Regions from separate parts of the Paenibacillus sp. FSL R7-0312 genome, predicted to be linked through region 1. Evidence: predicted binding sites of a transcription regulator. Region 1 holds the regulator's gene; each other region holds the start of a gene.
What was found. Region 1 encodes LexA, which represses DNA repair genes until DNA is damaged. Its sites were predicted from a motif close to CGAACATATGTTCG; they were not measured.
Positions count from the first base shown of each region.

Region 2: the regulator LexA is predicted to act here: its motif matches at 2,204-2,217, upstream of recA (recombinase RecA).
Region 3: the regulator LexA is predicted to act here: its motif matches at 2,749-2,762, upstream of MKX70_RS14450 (ImmA/IrrE family metallo-endopeptidase).

Region 1 is NZ_JBBORE010000001.1:4,677,667-4,682,409, reverse strand. It holds gene MKX70_RS20575 (HAD family hydrolase) at 1-149, opposite strand, end outside; gene MKX70_RS20570 (hypothetical protein) at 184-711, opposite strand; gene MKX70_RS20565 (DUF896 domain-containing protein) at 759-968, opposite strand; gene MKX70_RS20560 (LysM peptidoglycan-binding domain-containing protein) at 1,079-1,492, opposite strand; gene lexA (transcriptional repressor LexA) at 1,689-2,315, shown strand; gene MKX70_RS20550 (L,D-transpeptidase) at 2,510-2,848, shown strand; gene MKX70_RS20545 (hypothetical protein) at 2,936-3,493, opposite strand; gene MKX70_RS20540 (hypothetical protein) at 3,984-4,169, opposite strand; gene MKX70_RS20535 (hypothetical protein) at 4,223-4,447, opposite strand; gene MKX70_RS20530 (hypothetical protein) at 4,552-4,743, opposite strand, start outside.
Region 2 is NZ_JBBORE010000001.1:4,517,963-4,522,705, forward strand. It holds gene pgsA (CDP-diacylglycerol--glycerol-3-phosphate 3-phosphatidyltransferase) at 66-653, shown strand; gene MKX70_RS19805 (competence/damage-inducible protein A) at 713-2,002, shown strand; gene recA (recombinase RecA) at 2,287-3,351, shown strand; gene MKX70_RS19815 (regulatory protein RecX) at 3,486-4,220, shown strand; gene rny (ribonuclease Y) at 4,529-4,743, shown strand, end outside.
Region 3 is NZ_JBBORE010000001.1:3,306,982-3,311,724, forward strand. It holds gene MKX70_RS14425 (hypothetical protein) at 1-34, opposite strand, end outside; gene MKX70_RS14430 (hypothetical protein) at 85-354, shown strand; gene MKX70_RS14435 (WD40/YVTN/BNR-like repeat-containing protein) at 366-1,058, opposite strand; gene MKX70_RS14440 (hypothetical protein) at 1,241-1,438, shown strand; gene MKX70_RS14445 (hypothetical protein) at 1,935-2,099, opposite strand; gene MKX70_RS14450 (ImmA/IrrE family metallo-endopeptidase) at 2,187-2,729, opposite strand; gene MKX70_RS14455 (YjfB family protein) at 2,873-3,049, opposite strand; gene MKX70_RS33430 (hypothetical protein) at 3,219-3,374, shown strand; gene MKX70_RS14460 (hypothetical protein) at 3,423-3,560, opposite strand; gene MKX70_RS14465 (NucA/NucB deoxyribonuclease domain-containing protein) at 3,803-4,243, opposite strand; gene MKX70_RS14470 (glycosyl hydrolase) at 4,429-4,743, shown strand, end outside.

The sequences.
Region 1 (4,743 bases):
CGCGCTTCTCTGCGCACCGCCTGTTCAAGCTCTTGCGGATCAACAGAATCCCCTGCAGCCTCAGAGGCGTAGCGGAATGCTTCTTCCACACTTCGATCATCCCATAGCAGTGTATCGTCAAGGTCAAATAGTACGGCGGTAATCGGCATTTCGTTCTCCCACTCCCTATGCTGGTCTATCTTACTATTCGTGCACTACTTCAATGTTGTTGTTCTTGCCGAATTGTTCCAGGCGTGCAGCCATGGCGGCGGTGTCATACCGGTTGATCAGCTTGGAGAAAATCCATTGCTTGCGCTTGCCTTTATACTTAATGGTAACTACACTGCGCGACAAGGTAATCTTCTCAATTTCAGTTGCTGGCAAAAAGCGTTCGCGGTTGTATTTAATAGTAGACAGACGGGCGCGTTCCACCTTAAGGAACGGACGGCGGAAGAATAACAGCGCGGCAAGCAGGAAGTACAGTACTACCCCCAGCCAGTTGGCCAGTATTCCGCTTCCTTTCGCTTCATCAATGGAACCGACTACCCAGAACATAATGCCAAGCAGCATTAACACGACAGGGAATACAATATTCCGGCCTTTGAAAATATCGACGCTCTTTGCAGCAGCTTTAGAGCTCGTCCCATAGATCGTCTCTTTTCCCTGCTTCTTTCTTTGCTGATTGATTTGCTTGGTGTTGCGTTGAACCATTCTTTCCCAAGAACGGGCCATGTTAGTTCCCCCTAGTCATCCTGTATTATCTATGAAAAGGCCGCAGACTAAGCTTTACGTCCGTTGTTGCCTTCTTCATGCTCCGGATCATCCACAATCTCAATGGTATCAAGCTGGGCCCGGAAATTGCTGCGGATATTGCCCAGATATATCTCGCGGAGTTTGGCGCGTTCTGCCAATTCTTCCTCATTCAGGCCGCCATTCTTATGTTTGCGTGCCAATTCATTAATGCGTGCGACCAATTCGTCAATATTCAATACGTTCCCCTCCCCTATAAATTCATTCTAACTTTGCCATGAGAAAAAGAGCTTGTCAAGGTCTACCCCCTGAAAGCTCTCTTAGTCAAACACCAGTATGCTTCTTTCGGTTAATATACCGGCACGGTCAGTATATCTCCTGCCTTAATTCCGCTGTCCTTCAGACCATTTGACTTCTTGATCCCTTCTATATATACAGCAGTCCTCATATCATCCGGTTTATTCTTGAGTGCAATGCTCCACAAGGTGTCTCCGCGTTCAACTACGATCCGTTTCTCAGGCTTCATTAAAGTGACAGAACCAGCGAACACATTACCGACTACTGTAAATCCGGAGATCGTGAGTAATAGTATCAGAGATATCTTAACAAAGCTGACCTGGCGGAATATCGAGGTAAGTACAGACAGCAGGCGAAGGGTCTTGTCTCTGAATTGTGCCAATGGATTATGGGGTAATGGATTACCGGGAGCGGACACCTTGATATCCTCATTGTAGATACTATTGTAGGTACTGTATTTTAACATAAATATCGTCCTCCAAACACTTGTTCTTACTTTCGAAAATAATATAACACGAACATGTGTTTTGATCAATAGTTTTTTCGAACAACTGTTCCCTTTATTTTTCGGGCTATTATTCTCACAATTTAGAACTTATGTTTGTACGAACGGCAGTTCTATGTTATAATTTTCCCAAACATAGTATATGGGGTTGATTCCGATGTCAAAGATTTCGAGTCGCCAGCTGGCGATCCTGGAATTTATACGTAACGAAGTCCGCAGCAAGGGTTATCCTCCGTCCGTTCGGGAAATTGGTGAAGCTGTTGGCCTGGCCTCCAGTTCTACAGTGCACGGTCATCTGGACCGGCTTGAGAAGAAGGGCCTGATCCGGCGCGATCCTACGAAACCGCGGGCTATTGAATTGCTCGGACAGGAAGATTCAGAGAATGTACATCAATTCGTCCAGACGGTTACCCGCATCCCAGTAATTGGTAAGGTCACTGCTGGTGTTCCTATTACCGCTACAGAGAATATTGAGGATTACTTCCCGCTTCCTACTCATTACGTAGGGGATAACAAGGTATTCATGCTTTCTGTACTCGGCGACAGTATGGTTGATGCCGGGATTATGAACGGCGATTATGTTATTGTCCGCCAACAGCAAACCGCTGACAATGGTGACATCGTTGTTGCGATGACCGAAGAAGATGAAGCAACCGTTAAGACCTTTTACAAAGAACGTGATCATATCCGGCTGCAGCCGGAGAATCCGGCTTACGAGCCTCTCCGCCTTAACCGCGTTACTATTTTGGGCAGAGTCATTGGATTATTCCGCGATATCCATTAATCCTTCTCCTCCATAATCAGGCTGCTCCGCATCACGCGAAGCAGCCTTTTTCCTATTTAGATCCTGTTACGCTTGCCTAAAATGCCAAAAAACCAACGCAGGAACATTTGTTCCCATATCGGTTTTTGGCATTTTTTACTCCGAACCGCTTTAGCTATCCGCACATATCCTGATTACAAAGGAGTGCTGATCCCATGCCCAACTATCGAATTATTGTCGACCTTTCACAGCGCATGCTTTATCTGCTTGATAATGACACCGTAACCAGAGGATTTCCTGTCGGCATTGGCCGGATGCTGACCGTCTCGCCGGTAGGCGAGTACACGATCATTAATAAGCAGCCCAATCCGGGCGGACCGTTCGGAGCCTTCTGGATGGGCCTGTCCAAGCCGCATTATGGAATTCACGGAACGAATGACCCTTCCTCTATCGGCCACATGGTCTCCCACGGCTGTATCCGCATGTATAACCAGGACGTGGTCGCGTTGGCTGCCATCATTCCCATTGGTACCCGTGTAACCATCAGGGAGTAGCCGCAATCATGCAGCCACCTATAACTCCCTATATTTGAACACAAGAACCCCTCTGACGGGTTTTCGCCAAAGGGGTTCTTCACAGCATTATTGCACAGTTTGCTCATAACCAAGCTCGTCCAGAATACTTTCAGCCAGACTCCACTGTTCCGCAGGTGAGTCTTTGCTTTTTTTGGCGTAGACCAATGCACTCTTGGTAACTTTCTCGATCAGCCTGCGTCCCTGCTCTTTGGTGATGGACACTTCCATCCCGGAGCGGCCCACCACCTCAGACAGACAAAAGAACGCAATCCGCATCGCGTAATTGTCTCTGCTGAGGAAATAGAATAGATGAGGCACGTTCTTGAGCAGACGGTCAACCCAGTTCGTAATCTCCCGCACCTGATAGACTTCCCGGCGATCCTGCTCATACCCATTGAATATAATTATGATTTTGCCCCGTAGCCGCTTCTTCTCATATTTCTTAAATTCACGCAAATAGCTCTCGAGCCGCCCCTTCTCCACATCTTCTCTGGAGACATTCAGCACGGTGGTTCCGGCTGCATCCAATTTAGAACTTTCTTCCAAAACCATATCTGCGTTAACAGCCAGTGTACTATCCTGTAATTCTGGCAGTCCCAAACGCTGCCGTAATTGATCGTCCATTCTTCACACCTTCCTGTATCAAGCTCTTGTGCAGCTTGTTCACCATATCTCCTGGTATGTATCGTTCCTCAAACCTCTTACTCTTCATTGATCAATTATACTCCGTGCCTTCTACAGTCTCAATCGTACGGCAAAAAAGACATCCCGGGAGGATGTCTTTGATTGGATACTTTTCCCCTGACTACAGACTACAATACGCTGCGCAACGACCGGATAGCAATAGTGTTTAAACGAATCGCTTCACGTATAGATGCTCTGGCAGCCAGCAATTCTCTTCTGGCACGTGAACCACTTGGAAATCTGCGCAGGTTCTCATTAATTTCCTCAAGTCTTTCAAGCAGGATTGCTCTCTGTGCGAGCAGTGCATTAATTGCTCTGCGGATTCTGTTTCGTTCTCTTTGCGTCATCATTACACCTCTTTTACGTTTTATAGTATAAGAAATGCAAAGATTAGCTTCGGAGACTGTGTGATTTGGCAGTAATATTAAAATTAGCTTTCTTTGACCTTGATAGAGATAATATTGACAGGATTAAGATACTTGCCTCCTGCCGGAATCCAGCCTGTCAAACCACCGGATGTCAGATAGGTTCTGGCTTCTCCCGCCGATTCAAACACAGATTCAAGCTCTTCAATTTGCCCATTCACATACTGAAGCTCAAAAATAACTTTACTCACTTGCGACCACCTCCTCAGCTACTAATTCGTTACCCCGAAGCGTTTACCTGCTTTTACTTCTTGGGCAGCCTTACCCGGAACTCAAATTCGTCACGTCTATAGGTCATTCCGGCCAGCAATACATACTCCGGCGTCCATTTCTGTACAGGTCCGGCGTAATCAGCTATAACATGCGGTTTACCCTCGATCAGTTGAACGACATAGACCTTCACCTGGGCAAGTGCCGCCGCGAATATATCAGCATCACTTGAAAGAACTTTATACGCAGTATTCAACATCTTTCCTCCTTAGTGCACACGCAAGAATAATAAGGATTCATAGAGCAAACAAATCAGTTCAATTATAACGGGTTCTGGAACAAAATGTATACCCTATTTAGAGCTTAGAGCTTGATGAAAATGATCTTAAACAGCCCGAGGTATTTGCGCTTTGCCTTAATATCACCGATAAATGTCTTACCATCCTGAATATCAGGTATGCTGAATGTGGAGAACAGAATGTAATTTTCCCGGATAGTAAACGATTCGACCATAGGCTGAGCGACCATACTGGTAATTTCTCCAGCTAGCCCTCC
Region 2 (4,743 bases), 160 kb from region 1:
AGCTAAAGCAGTTTTGAAGGAAATTGTGGAATATCGGATTCGTATGGATCAGGGGAGGAACTTCAGTGAATTTGCCCAACCGCATCACGCTTGCACGTATTTGTCTTATCCCGATTATGATGTTTTTTCTGCTGGTGGATTTCAGCTTCTATCCGGAACCGATACATTGGGGCTCATTTCAGCTTTCAATTAATCATTTGATTGCAGCTGTTATTTTCCTGCTTGCCGCCAGTACAGATGGAATAGACGGGTACATAGCCAGAAAGTATAACATGGTCACCAATCTCGGCAAACTGCTGGACCCGCTTGCAGACAAGCTGCTGGTCTCTGCAGTATTGATCTCGCTGGTTGAGCTGGGAAGATGCGATTCCTGGATTGCCATTGTCATCATCAGCCGCGAATTTGCCGTGACCGGCCTGCGCCAGGTGGCACTGCTTGAAGGCAAAGTAGTGGCCGCTAGCAAATGGGGCAAGATAAAGACTGTCACTCAGATTGTCGCAATATCGCTGCTTCTGCTCAACAATTTCCCGTTCCAGTTCGTCAGCATCCCGGTGGATGATATTGCAATTTGGGCTGCAGCGATTATCACCATCTATTCGGGGATTGATTATTTTGTGAAGAACAAGGACTTGCTGCAGCTACATAATGCCTGAAGTTTGCCGAGCTGCTTGATTTTTGCATGATTTCTACAATCAGGAGGAGAACGCCAGCTATGAAAGCGGAAATTATTGCCGTTGGAACAGAACTTTTGCTTGGACAGATTGTAAACAGCAATGCCCAGTTTCTTTCAATAGAGCTGGCTGCGTTAGGGATTGATGTATATTTTCAGACCGTAGTTGGTGACAACAAGAACCGTCTTCTGGAAGCGATTGAGATTGCACAGAACCGTGCGGATATTATATTGTTCACCGGTGGAATCGGACCGACAGAAGATGATCTGACCAAAGATGCACTGGCTGCGGCGCTTGGCCGTACCCTTCATATCGACCAGCTTGCTATGGATCATGTGCAGCGCTTCTTCGATGACCGCAAGATTATCATGACTGAGAATAACCGCAAGCAGGCGCTGGTGATTGAAGGGACGACACCGTTGTCTAATGAAATCGGCCTTGCGGTAGGTATTGCTTTTGCAGAAGATAACAAGTATTACATCGTGCTGCCGGGTCCTCCCCGGGAGATGAAGCCGATGTTCACAGATAAAGCCAAGCCTTGGCTGCAGCAGCATGCACTGACCAGCGAAATGCCGATCTACTCCAAGATGCTTAAGTTTGCAGGCATTGGCGAATCGCTGCTGGAGGACAAGCTGATTGACCTGATCCGCGGCCAGAGCGATCCTACGATTGCTCCTTACGCCAAGGAAGGCGAGGTGACAGTGCGTATTTCCACCAAAGCCCCGTCCGAGCGTGAGGCTATGGTTAAGCTTGATGTGCTGGAGAAGAAGATTGCCGAAATTCTGCCAGAGAATCTGTATGCCAATATTGATGTGCCGCTGGAACAGCTGATTGTCGACTGGATGGCGGATGCAGGCCTGACGCTTAGTGCTGCTGAGAGCTGCACGGGCGGACTGCTTATGGAGAGCATTACGAACATCCCGGGCAGTGCATCCATGTTCGCCGGGGGAATCGTCTGTTATTCGAACGATTTGAAGAAGAAGCTGCTGAATGTGCCTTCAGCTATGCTGGAGGGTCCTGATGCACCCGGAGCGGTCAGCCGTGAGGTAGCCGAAGTGCTGGCAGAGCAGGTGCGGATGATCGGGGATTGTGACTTTGGCTTGTCTGTTACCGGTGTAGCCGGGCCGGGCTATTCCGAACGGAAGCCTGTGGGGCTTGTGTTCGTCGGACTGGCCGAACGCGGCCGGAAGACGGAAGTATACGAGCTGAATCTCAAGGGAACCCGTGAGAACATCCGCCTGCGTACAGTCAAGGCTTTGCTGTACCGCCTCTGGCGCCGGCTGGAGGAACGCAAAGTGGCAACCCCGCTTGAAGGATCGGCCTTGCAATAATCAACCGGGCCGGTATATAATTTGTTCATACGGAAGAACCGTGGCATAGAAATTCTCTGCTGCGGTTCTTTGTTTATATTCCCCGCTGGCGTGACCTCTATGATCCACCGCGTGAGACCTTTTGAGGATTAAGCTTGTGTGTCTATCATCCGGAAGGAGGCTTACAATAAAAGGGAGTATTAACCCGGGAGACAAAAAAAACGAATGTATGTTCGAAAAAAAGCTTGGCAAGACCTCCAAAACACGTTATTATAATACTATAAACAGTGAAGGAAGTGGTCTGATTGTCAGATCGTCGTGCAGCGCTTGATATGGCGCTTCGTCAAATAGAAAAACAATTCGGTAAAGGTTCGATCATGAAACTGGGAGAATCCACTCACATGAAAGTGGAAGTAGTACCTAGCGGATCTTTGGCACTTGATATTGCACTAGGTATTGGCGGACTTCCCAAAGGACGCATTATTGAAGTATACGGACCGGAATCATCCGGTAAGACGACCGTTGCACTTCATGCTATCGCAGAAGTACAAAAGCTTGGCGGACAAGCTGCTTTCATCGATGCGGAGCATGCCCTTGACCCTAAGTATGCGAATGCGCTTGGCGTTAACATTGATGAATTGCTGCTATCCCAGCCGGATACGGGCGAACAGGCACTGGAAATTGCTGAAGCACTCGTTCGCAGTGGGGCTGTAGACATCATCGTTGTGGACTCCGTTGCCGCATTGGTACCGAAGGCCGAAATCGAAGGCGACATGGGAGATTCCCATGTAGGTTTGCAGGCACGTCTGATGTCCCAGGCCTTGCGTAAGCTTTCGGGTGCCATTAACAAATCCAACACGATTGCCATCTTCATTAACCAGCTTCGTGAGAAGATCGGAGTTATGTTCGGTAACCCTGAGACCACTCCGGGTGGACGCGCTCTGAAATTCTACTCCTCCGTTCGTCTCGACGTACGCCGGGTAGAGAGCATTAAGATGGGGAACGATGTTGTGGGTAACCGCACCAAGATCAAAGTCGTGAAGAACAAGGTGGCGCCTCCGTTTAAGCAAGCGGATGTGGATATCATGTACGGCGAAGGGATTTCCAGAGAGGGAAGCCTTGTGGATATCGGTACTGAGATGGATATCGTTAACAAGAGCGGTGCCTGGTATTCTTATGAAGGTGAGCGTCTTGGCCAAGGTCGTGAGAACTCCAAGCAGTTCCTGAAAGAACATCAGGATATTGCCCTGTTGATCGAGAATAAGATCCGCGAAGCAAGTAACTTATCTACTCTGGTAGCTGCACCAACAGAAGCTGATGTGGTTGCAGAACAAGAGGAAGAAGAGAAATTGCTGCTTGAGATTGAATAAGGTAAGTTGCAGGTCCTTAGCAATTTAATTTTAATAATGAAGATAAGATATAAGGCGCCCTGTGATGAATGAGCAGGGCGCTTTTTCGTAAATTAAACGGCATTATGTCTATGTTAACGAGGTGAATGACAATTATGGTGATACAATTGGATTCTGAGCCGGATGAACAGGATGTACAGATTCTGGCCGATTTTCCCGAAGATGAAGAGCTCATAATCACGCGCGTAGAGCGGCTGAAGAAGTCGAACTACCGTTATTTGATTCATTTCGGTGCCTATAAGATGACTGTTCATGAAGATGTCATGATTAAATACCGGATGATTTCCGGAAGCTCGTTTGTGAAGGCGGATCTGGAGGAAATTGTTGCTGCTGATGAACGCCAGCGGGCCTACGTAGAAGGTCTGAGATATCTGGAACGTAAGCCCAGAACGGCACAGGAAATGGCCCGCCGTTTACGGGAGAAGGAAATAGGGGAGACTGTTATTGCCGAAGTTCTGCTGCGGCTGCAGGAGGAGCGGCTTCTGGATGACCCCCTGTATGCCAAGCAGTGGGCGGAACAGCGCATAACGAACCAGCGCAAGGGCAAAATGTGGATCCGCCAGGAGCTCCGCGAGAAGGGGATTGATAAATCGCTGATCTCTGAAGCACTCGATCAGATCACCCCTGAGCAGGAAATGGAGGGCGCACTGCAGACCGGGCGGAAGAAATGGAATTTGCTCCGCGGAGATATAAATGAGAAGCGGCGCAAGACGGGCGCCTTTCTGATGCGCAGAGGTTTCTCCGGTGAAATGGTACGCCAGGTGATCCAGATTCTACGTGCGGAAGAGGATTCTGCGGGGGAAGAAGAGGAGATTTTCGATCTGGATTGATTCTCTTGACTTTAATGCGTTTATCGACTCTCTTGACAATGTCTTTTTATAAATAATAAAATATAACATGAATCGGCATAAACTAAGAATCCTTTTTCCTTCCCAAAAAGCAGACTCTTATGTTCCGGTTCGCGTACAACTCATATGAAATGTAATCGCCGGATAAGGCGGGCAGTGTGCATGTGCAGCATGTGCAGTATGGCAATCGGTGTATTACCGGTTTTTTGTATGGTGATGAACGGATAGTTTAACAACTGCACAAATACCCAAGGGTAAGCCTTGGAGGATATCAACGAGGAGGTGAACAGATGGAAACAGTGATCTGGGTCATTATCGTTCTCGTTGTAGCTGCAGCATTCTTTGGATTCGGTTATTTTATTCGTAAATCCCTTGCAGAAGCTAAGATTTCAAGCGCAGAGAAAGAAGCCGTAGTCATCGTGGAGAACGCGAAGAAAGAGGCGGAGGCGCTGAAGAAGGAAACGGTACTCGAGGCTAAGGACGAAGTTCATAGAATCCGTACCGA
Region 3 (4,743 bases), 1.4 Mb from region 1:
CGTTATAGTCAAAAGCATTAAGATTTATAGTCATGGGCCCCGCCTATCATTATATGGTAGTATTTAGTAAATGGAGGGGCTTAAATGAAATTAATGAAGAGATTGGGTTTGTGGTTGCCGGTCCTGTCTGTAGCGGTAAGTATGATTAATCTGTCAGGACAAGATGATAAAAACCTGCTGCTTTTTTTGACAAGTCCTTTGCTGTTATGGCTTAATCCTCAGCTGACAGATCTGCATTACAACATGGATAATGAACTTCTGTTCCAGTGTATACTATACGGCATTCACTTCTTCTTCTGGTTAGGGTTTGGTTTATTGTTCGATTGGCTATTAGCGCGCAGAAGAGCAAAATAGAGTTTCGGTTGTCATTTATGGAACGAAGATCTTTGATGTGCTGTTTCCGTGGAGGTAGCCCATTGCTTGCCGTCCGGTGAAGTCCAAAGGGCATGGCCAATACGGATTTCCCAAGAATAATGCTCCTTATCCTGAATTTCAGCAGCATCCCAGGACAAACTGTTCCATGTACCCGCGGTAGGGTCAGTTATAGCATTCCAGTGCTGCCCGTAATCTTGGGTTACGAAAAAAAGGAAGAACGAAGTGTTTCCGCCCTGTGCATTCTGTATCTCCGGGTGATCCGGAATCATGATTCCATAGGATGTTGAGCTGAAGAAAACAGGCGGTGCAGGATCAAACATGGAAGAGGCGCACTGATCAGGCACTTCAAGCTTCTCTTGGGTCCAGTGCGCTCCGCTATCTCCGGTTGTGTACAGCCGCTGCGTCCCTGGCTGCGGAGTGTTGATGGTTAGCCAGCCGTTATCCGCACTACTGAATGTAAATGCTCCAACCGGTCCGGACGGTAAGGTTCCGTTCTCCGAATCACTGAGCTTATCCCAGGTCTTGCCGCTATCGGCCGTCTGGTAGATCGCATTATCAGCTCTGAACATCCCGGAACCGGCAGAAGTGACCTTCCAACCGTGCATCTCATCCAAATTATATTGATAAGTCTGAATGTTCTCTGTAGACACAGAAGCACCTGTATCAGCGGCTGGTGCGGGCATAGAATTAAATGTGACCCCCCAAAGACCAGCTACAAGTTGCAGCATTAACCAAACACTTCTTAAAATTTCCACTACAAACACCTCCCTTGTCCATAGTAAGGGAAGGCAACTGGATATAAGTTACAGAATCATGATGAAACAATTAAAAATATATAACCAAAGGAAAGGAGGAGAGAGTGGCAATGAGCGAAGCAGAGGATAACAAAACTGAACTGGAGAAGCGGGTTGCTGCGCTGGAGAAACGGATTGCTGTGATGGAGAACTATAACCCGCCCCCGCAGTCCTCCAAAAAGGTAGTCTGGATCATGCTTGCGGTAATACTCGGAATCTTCCTGGCAATGGCGGGTATCGGGATTATCCAGTTTGTCAGCAGCGGCTAGTCGTTATTCTTGTCATTAATCAGCAGAGAAGTGCAGACCAGCGCTACAATAAGCATGATGCCCATTGCGATCATTTGAAAGATATTATTATAGGGATCTGAGAACGTTATGTATTCGAATACGACCTTGGATAGTAAATAGTAAAGAATACGCAATAGGCTTAGAAAGACTAGAGCGGCTACGATCCATTTCTTGATTGTGCTGATAGTGATAGAATCACTCCGTCCGCGGGGATAATAAATTGCAGTTACTCCCATTATTGTACAATATGGTAGCACAAGAGAAAACTGAAAATTGCAGTCCCCTGACCCTTTGCCCATAATCAGAACCTGCTCAGCCTAATTTAAGTTTGGTTTAAGCAACGGTGAGTATATTGTATACATACCCCTGATAGAAACCTTGGACCCTGCCGGACGTTGGCGGGGTCACTTTTATAGGGTGAAAGGTTACAGACTGAGCGGTGCTGGCTATATGCTGATTATTCTGCTTCAGAGGATTAATCGTACTCCTTGGGTTCCTGCAGTAAGATGGAGAAGGTCTGCGTTTCGTGGTCCACTTCAATGGTCTCGATGCCGACAAAATCCGGAATTTCGGGATGTACTGCATCTACGCTGTATTCCGGATGGGTCAGCAATAATTGAATGACTTTTATGGCTTCCATGTCGCTCCCCTTTACGGTTGAAATGTCACCATGCATAGAGGTACATCTGTTGTTCTTAGGTCTATGCCGGTATTATCCCCGCAGCGCTTAGCGAATATGTCTATGGATTAATTTTCTGTCTTCGTTTCTTTCCATTACGGCCATTAATTGCCCCTGGAAAATACGCCGTTGGATCTGGTCAATCCGCTGCAAAGCCAGCTCCACAGGTACCTGAAAGGTGCTGGAAAGCTCAGCCACGGCATCCTCACGCAATTCAGGCAGTGTCCGTGCAGAGATCATGGAATAGGGCATGGCGGCATACAGAATAAACCTCTCTGATTCATCCTCCTGCGACTGTGTGAACTGTTCAGGCATAAGAGTATGCTTGCCGGCATGGCGGAGCAGATGACACAGCTCATGGAGGAACTCCAGCCGCTGCAGTTCGGGAGGGAGCCTGTTGTCGATGAACATGCTGTACATTCCGGCGCTGGCCTCAATGCTCTTGCTTCGGACATCCAGATAATGAATCCAGATATTCAGCCGTTCGGCTATGTATTCAATAGATATGTCTGACGGCTGGCGGACACCGATACGCTGATATAAATCCTCTGTCCATTTCTCCAAGGCAGTCATCTGATAATAGGATTGCATAATCAATCACCTCAATATAAGATCGTATGTTCGTATTGATGGTCAAAAGAAAAGCCCTGAAGGGCTTAGCAATCAGCACACTCAATAGTCAGCAGCTGAATGAATATGGAACGGGTGTTCCTATGTATGTAAGCATAAAGCAATCAGGCGCGAATATCAAGTGTTTTTCCCAAGGTGGGGTGTGCGCCCTGACTCAGCATCTGGACCATATTCTGGGCATCGGTCTGTGCCTGATCTTTGGCAATACTCATGACCTGTAATCCCGCAGCCTGCAGTAAAGAGGACTGGTTCATGACAACCGATAGTGCAGCAATATCCATTTTTGTTCCTCCTCCAAAATTTTTTGAAGCAACGCATCCACCTTTTATATCGACCGGTTAGGGCTTGGCCGTTAGGTGGATGGCATTTCTTTGCCGATTGGCCCATGCCAGGGGTTAGATTTCCACATATTCTGTGCTGTATTCAATATTCAAGAGGAGGAATTAAATTATGGGAGCAGAGTATGGTTGCGGTTGTGGAAATAACGTCGGTGGAGTTAATCAGGGTCCTCCGATTGTTCCGGTTGTAAGCCCTTGGACTTCGACTGGTGCAATTCTGGTTCTGTTCATTCTGCTGGTTATTATCACTAAAGCTTGTTTGTTCTAGAACCGCATTGAAGAAGTGCTGCCCTGTCTGGCCTGAGGCCGGATGGGGCTATTTCTTTTTTTTGCGTGCCGCCGGACCGATCTGGCGTTTGATTCTGCCTGTATGCTCATCCGTTTCAATGATATACAACTCCTTGACTGTACCTGCAAGTGCAAACCATTCCTGTAAGGCTTCAGCCTCGGACATAGGGCCGTACAGCCTTTTACCCCGATAACAGATATAGAACACTCCCGGCTCTCCGTCTATGGAATAATATCCCACCCTATTTTACGCTTTATCCGGATGAAATTGCATAAAGAACTTTCGTTCGCATAACAGGCATGCCAAATGTCCTTATATGACGGAGAGGAGAGCGGCTAATATGAGATCTGTTACTTATCAGCAATCATTTGCGGTAGCGGTAGTGCGGGAGTAGTCAGGCACTCTGCCTATTTAAACATGAACTCTACGCGGGTACCGTCTGCGAAGTCCTCCAGCTGATTGCCGACCCAGCTTCCAGCCCCGCGGTTATCGCTGGGGGTTATGTATTCAATATCTGCGCCGGCTCCGCCTTCTGCACACATCGCCATCGGCCATTCGTCGCGGTCATAACCTTTTTTGGTGGGTACGCCCTTCAGGGATTCCTTACGGTTCTCTTCGGCTTCATTCCGGTCAATTGTGCAGATGGAGGACTCGCCGTTCCTGATCGCTTCCTGAATATGTCTGGCGGTCTCCGGATAACGGTCAGACGGGAATTCCAGCCGGACAACCTCCGAATTGTCAGAAGACGGTGTCTGGGACGGGAGCTGACCGTTCTCCTCGAAGTAATAAGCAGCGAGGCTGAGCAGAACAACAATAATGAGACTGGTGATGAATTTTTTGGCTTTCATATCTGCTCCTTAAAAGTTTTGTTAGCATAGCTTCCAAGTGATAAGCTCCGGCAATACTCGCTTCGGAAGCCTAGCTCACAATAGTATAGCGTATGACTGCGGAATTGGAACAGACCGGATTCTTGTCTATCCGCCGTGCTGATGTTACATAATTCGCCATAAAATGTACAAACAGGTGGAAAAGGATGGTGGGAAAAGTGGAACAGCGTGTACTCAGAGATCTGCTGGATTCCGCGTCACGGCTGGTAGGGGATGTACAATGGCAGGCTGCCTTCCGCAGTGTGCTGATGAGTCCTGCGGATGCGGAGCTGGCCCTGCCGGCGCGTAAATTGCTGAACACCTTATACTGGCTGCAGGGGCAAGGCGTGATCAGCGGACAGCATGATTATCTGGAGAGCCCGGATGAATTCAGCGTGAAGCTGAAGAATACTGGCGGGAGCTATGCGGGCCTTCACGGCTATGAGATGGGTGCCATCAGCAACCAGACGGAGCAGCAAATC